Oceanispirochaeta sp. M1: one gene and its partner. The protein of the gene in region 1 interacts with the protein of each later gene in a pairwise test. Links are inferred from orthologs where the notes say so. Each region holds a gene or a part of one and is shown on either strand. Other genes may lie near its edges.

The links. Proteins that work in one complex are often made in the same cells at the same time.
Region 2: the proteins of acpP (region 1) and DV872_RS07550 interact in binary tests that used the Escherichia coli proteins (3 or more experiments, as listed by UniProt). The link is inferred for Oceanispirochaeta sp. M1 from one-to-one orthologs.

The regions. Positions count from the first base shown.
Region 1 is NZ_QQPQ01000012.1:157,277-160,073, forward strand. Bases 80-2,797 are described here. They hold acpP (acyl carrier protein), read right to left. Parts: upstream 1,700-2,797; coding sequence 1,460-1,699; downstream 80-1,459. Other genes in these bases: DV872_RS10715 (CCA tRNA nucleotidyltransferase), read left to right, coding at 80-703; rnc (ribonuclease III), read right to left, coding at 700-1,413; rpmF (50S ribosomal protein L32), read right to left, coding at 1,715-1,903; coaD (pantetheine-phosphate adenylyltransferase), read right to left, coding at 2,005-2,493; DV872_RS26820 (hypothetical protein), read left to right, coding at 2,610-2,797. Also shown: more of DV872_RS10715, read left to right, coding at 1-79. UniProt on the Escherichia coli protein: Carrier of the growing fatty acid chain in fatty acid biosynthesis.
Region 2 is NZ_QQPQ01000008.1:140,949-143,832, forward strand. What follows is about bases 80-2,884. They hold DV872_RS07550 (YbgC/FadM family acyl-CoA thioesterase), read right to left. Parts: upstream 1,809-2,884; coding sequence 1,350-1,808; downstream 80-1,349. Other genes in these bases: DV872_RS07540 (beta-ketoacyl-ACP synthase), read left to right, coding at 80-686; DV872_RS07545 (thioredoxin family protein), read left to right, coding at 801-1,325; DV872_RS07555 (hypothetical protein), read left to right, coding at 1,882-2,532; DV872_RS07560 (DUF4230 domain-containing protein), read left to right, coding at 2,587-2,884. Also shown: more of DV872_RS07540, read left to right, coding at 1-79.

The DNA.
Region 1 (2,797 bases):
GGATACCGGAATATTGTCTCTCATCCTGCCTGAGCTGAGTCTCTGTGCGGGTGTCTCCCAGAAGGGAAATCACGATTATGATGTATTTGAACACCTTCTGATGAGCTGTGATGCCGCCTCTCCGGAGAATCCAATTGTAAGATTTACAGCTTTATTTCATGATCTGGGAAAACCTGCTGTAAAAAGTATAGACAGCGACGGAATTGCAACTTTTTATAATCATGAAATTGAATCTGAGAAAATTGCAGCAGAAGTCATGGATCGTTATAGATTTCCCAAGAATAAGGCAAACAGAATACTGCATCTCATAAGACAGCATATGTTTCATTATACAGAAGATTGGACTGATGCCGCTGTAAGACGTTTTATTCAGCGTGTAGGTCTGGAATATCTTGAGGATCAGTATTTCCTCAGGGAAGCTGATATAGAAGGTATGACAAAAGGGACTGTTCCCGAGGACTATTACGGCTTGCGGGATCTCAAATTGCGGGTTGAAAAGATTCTGGGAGAGGCGAATGCATTTACTATCAGGGACCTGGCAGTGAATGGAAGAGATATAATGGAGTCCACATCCGTAAAAGGCGGACCTAAAATTGGTATTATACTGAATGAGTTGCTTGAAACTGTTCTGGATGACCCTTCTCAGAACAACAGGGAGGATCTGCTTAATATTGCAGTGAGTCTGGCAGAAAAAATAGACTAATCTTCGGGGTTAAGTCTTAGATAAGCCTCTTCGGCAGCTTTCTGCTCGGCTTCTTTCTTGTTTTTACCCATTCCCGGGCCGTAAGTGGCGGTGTTGACAGACACTTCAATCCAGAAAGTCTTATTATGGTCGGGACCTGAGTTTTTAATGACTGAATATTTTGGATAAGTCTTGAAGTTCTTCTGACAGTACTCCTGTAAAAGAGTCTTAAAATCCCTCTTATGTCTATTCTCGAGTACTTTATCAATCTGGGGAATCAGAAGTGTCAGGATAAATCGGCCTGCTTCCTTGAATCCGACATCCAGAAAATAGGCTCCGAATATGGCTTCCATTGCATCAGCAAGTATGGCTTTCTTCAGGCGTCCACCTGAATTTTCTTCACCCTTCCCGATAAGAAGATATTTATCAATATTGAGTGGGATTGCCAGTTCGGCTAAACTTTCTTCGCTGACTACAAATGATTTGATACGTGCAAGATCACCTTCTACCTTATCAGGCAGACTGTTGAAAAGATAATCTGATACGACCAGTCCTAGAATGGAATCACCGAGAAACTCAAGTTTCTCATTATTATCATTCTGTTCCTGATGTTCGTTGGTATAAGACCTGTGACAAAAAGCAAGGTTCAGAAGATCATGCCTTCTGAACCTTATTCCAGCTTCACGTTCGAAGCTCTGAAGTTCTTTTTTGCGTAAATTATTACAGGGCATAGTGACTATGCCCTGTGAATTTGAAAAAAGTTTCACTTAGATTCGATTATTTACCGAGTTCTGTTTTGATGAAATCAAGAGCGTCAGAAACTTTTTCAAATTCCGTTGCTTTTTCATCAGGAACAGATACACCCATTTCTGAATCAATTGCGTAAAGAAGTTCGTAAGTATCCAGACTGTCTGCTCCAAGATCTTCTCTGAAGCGGGCGTCGAGAGTGATTTTATCTTCTTCGACTTCCAGTTTTTCTGCAATAAGATTTTTCAGTTTTTCGAATAATTCATCCATGTAAGACTCCTTGTATTAAGCCATATCTTCGGGCTCAATAATCTGATTACCCTTGTAGAAACCACACTTAGGACAAACTCTGTGTCTAAGAACTTTATTTCCGCAGTTACTGCAGGAAACCATTGTGGGAGTTCCCATCTTCATATTGATGGTTCTTCTTCTCCGGCTTCTTGCCTTTGATGTTTTATATTTTGGTACTGCCATTTATAATCCTCTCCTGGCTGTTATTGACTGGAAGAATATAGTACGTCCTCTTTTTTTTGTCAAGGTACTCACTTATGTAATAATAAATTAGACTATAGTTCTCACAGACTGTTTGTTTTTATTTTCTCCCGAAGCATATTTTCTACATTTTCAGGGATCATTTCCGTTACATCCGCCCCCAGAACGACGAGTTCTTTTATTGATGAAGACCTGAGAACAAAGTATTTCTGTTCTGTGGGAAGAAATATTGTCTCGACCTGTGGATTCAGCTGTTTATTAAGCATTGAAAGTTCAAACTCATAACCGAAATCATCAACAGCCCTTACACCACGCATAATGACTCTTATATCATTATCACGTGCATAATTCACAATCAGTTTATCCCATAGAGTTACTTTCACATTAGGAATACCCTCAACCATCTCTTTCATCAGGGACAATCTCTCTTCGGGAGTTAAGATATATTTTTTCTGATAATTAACTGATATAACGACATCAACAGAATCAAAGAGCTTGGCGCCCCTTTTAATAAGGTTTAAATGACCGTTTGTCGGAGGATCAAATGATCCGGGAAATACTGCTTTTACCATGCTTCTATATTAACTGCTTTAAACAGCACTTTCAATAAGCTTTATAAAGAAGCTTTGAGGCAGATTAAATTATTATTTATTTTGACATTTATCACGTAAATGGATAGACTGATTTCATGAAAAATAGAACATTCCTACTATTAATGATAATACTGTCTTTATTCTTTTCATGCAGCACAGCTCCTGTAGTTGAAAAGGAACCTGTAGTTGAAGAGGTGGCGGTTGCTGAGCCCGAATTGATTGTTGAACCTGAGCCTGTGGTTGAAGAAGCGCCTGCTGAAGAAGTTGTGGTCAGTGATGAGAG
Region 2 (2,884 bases), on another replicon or contig:
AGACTGTTATGCTATGCGGTGGAGCTGAAGAAATGGGTCCTGCCAATGCTGCAGTATTCGATACCCTCTTTGCCACCAGTACCAGAAATGATGCTCCTAAAACATCACCCAGTCCATTTGATAAAGACAGAGATGGTCTGGTTATAGGGGAAGGGGCAGGTACTCTAGTTCTTGAAGAGTATGAACACGCAAAAGCACGAGGGGCTAAGATATATGCAGAGCTTGTCGGTTTTGGAACTAATACTGATGGAGTTCATATTACGCAGCCTAATAAAGAGACCATGGAGCAGGCATTGCACCTTGCTCTTGAAAGCGGTGGATTGAAAGCGGATGATATTGATTATGTAAACGGCCATGGAACAGCCACTCAGCATGGAGATATTGCAGAGAGTCAGGCCACCCGGAATTGTTTTAAGAGAAAAATCCCCTATAGTAGCCTGAAAAGTTATTTTGGGCATACTCTTGGAGCCTGCGGGGCAATCGAATCCTGGCTGACTATCAATATGATGAATATTGGATGGATTGCTCCGAACCTGAATCTGAATGAGCTGGACAGCAACTGCGGGGAGCTTGATTATATACAGGAAGATGGAAGAGAATTTAATCCTGAATATGCAATGTGTAACAATTTTGCCTTCGGAGGAATAAACACCTCGCTTATCTTCAAAAAATGGGATCAGGAATAGTCTGACAGACGGTGGTATGCATTGTCGGATTGAGATAAACAGTTGTTTTTTCTGGAATTCTTTCGAATAAATATATATATTTAGAAGTATATGTTTAAGATTAAGGAGTCGTCAATGAAGAAGACTTTCAGAATAAGCCTGATATTGTTTTTTTTATCAGCATTTTCCGTCGCCGCAGAAAGCTATCCCCCCCAGGGCTGGAGTTCAGATATTCTGGAAGCCCTTGCCGAGTCTGAAGACACCGGTAAAGACGTACTTTTGAACTTTACAGGTTCAGACTGGTGCTCCTGGTGCCTCAAGCTTCGGGATGAAGTATTTGAGACCCCTAAGTTTAAGAAATATGCTGAAGAGAATCTGGTTTTGGTATTTCTCGATTTTCCTAATGGTATTGAACTCTCTGATGATGTTAAAAAACAGAATGAGCTGATGGCTCAGGTTTTCGGTGTTCAGGGATTCCCCACTCTCTGGCTTATGGACTCAGAGCAGGTTCCTATTATGAAGACCGGCTATCAATCCGGAGGGGTAGAAGCATATATCCGTCACCTTGAAGAAGATCGTCCTGCACTTGATGATGCAACAAAGAAAGAGTATCAGGACCTTATTCGCAAGGCTGTTAAAGATAATCTGGGAACCTGGTAACACTATATAATATCCGCTGTTGATTCAGCGGATATTTGATTTGGACGAGAGCATTTTCTCCCGGATTAATCCCTGCCAGTCCTTCGGCATTGCTGTGGGCTTTCCTTCACTGAGAGAGACACATCCCGTCTTGACCTTTATTTCACAGAGCAGTTCTTCTTCTCTATAAATATTCTGATCAAAAATAAGGGTGAATGTTTCACATTTTGTAATACTGGTTTTTATAGTAAGAGTATCATCCAGAAATGCAGGTCTGTTATAGCTTACATTCAGTGAGCGGACGACAAAGCCTATTCCCTGTTCCTGGAGGGGGCCTCGCTGCTCTCCGCCAAGCAGGCGTATCAGTTCACTCCTGGCATGTTCCGCCATTTCAATATAACGGCTGTGATAAACAACCCCGCCTGCATCTGTATCGCTGTAATAAACCCTCTTTAAAAGATTGTGGGTATTATCCTGTATTGTTCCTGATAAATTATCTTCCATGATCCTATTCTATAGTAGAGACCGACGGGTTGAAAGGCTTTCCAAGTTTTGTTCATTTCAGTAGAATACTTTTATGATATTAACAGTAAAAAAATTCCTAACAAACAAAGATAATGATTATGAAAGCATGACTTCCCGGGTTGGTCAGATGCGGATCTTTCTGGAGCATATTCTTGCCGGAAGAGTCCCTAATGAGAAGTACTCACAGGATTCTTTATTACAGTACTGCCGCTCTCTGGTGGAGGGGCAGAGAGATGGAATGGAGGGACTGGATGCCGGTTCCTGGAGTGTTTCACCTTCTCCTCTCGAGATTGCGGAAGATGATAAGAACGATTACCATTTTTTCCCGACATATATAGCCCTGGCTACTCTTGTTTTCTGCGGTGAAAAGGATTCCCGTGTTAAGGACATTCCAGGGTATGATGATGCTCTGAAAAAAGGATTTTCTTTTGCCGTATCATCTGAGCTGAACGGATACGGATTCAACAGTCTGTTTCAGCAGATGGAGGCCGTACTGATTCTCGGTTCCGGGGGCTGCCCGCGTTATCTTGTGAGCAATCCCGACAGCGGACCTGTAATGATCAGCCGGTTAAAGGAACTGGGCAATGATTTTCAGCAGCGTCTTGATAAAGATGATACGATTCTCTCCTTCGGCGGGGACTATAAGAGACAGTTTACACTGGCCTGTAAGCTCCTTGAGCCGCTGATGGAAAAATCTGTATAGTTTGCTGTTAAATAAATGATTGATTTCTTTTTCTCTTCGGGTTCATAATGAGTTATGACAGTCAGAAAAAAGAAGTCTTCTCCCTCTAAAATTACTCTGCCGGCTCTTTGTCTGCTTATTCTTTTACTTGCACTGCCCCTTTCTGTCCTTTACCTGACCAGGCAGAAAGAGCAGAAAAGGGTCAGTGAAATCAGAGGGCAGCTGGAGCAGCTGGGTGAACTGGTAACGGTTACCCAGTTGTACAGATCAGTTTTTTATACCAGAGAAAAAAAGAATTTTATCCAGGATAAATCCATTCTGTTTACAGCAGAGTTTATTGTTCAGGCCGGAGTGGATCTCTCTGAAGGTTTTG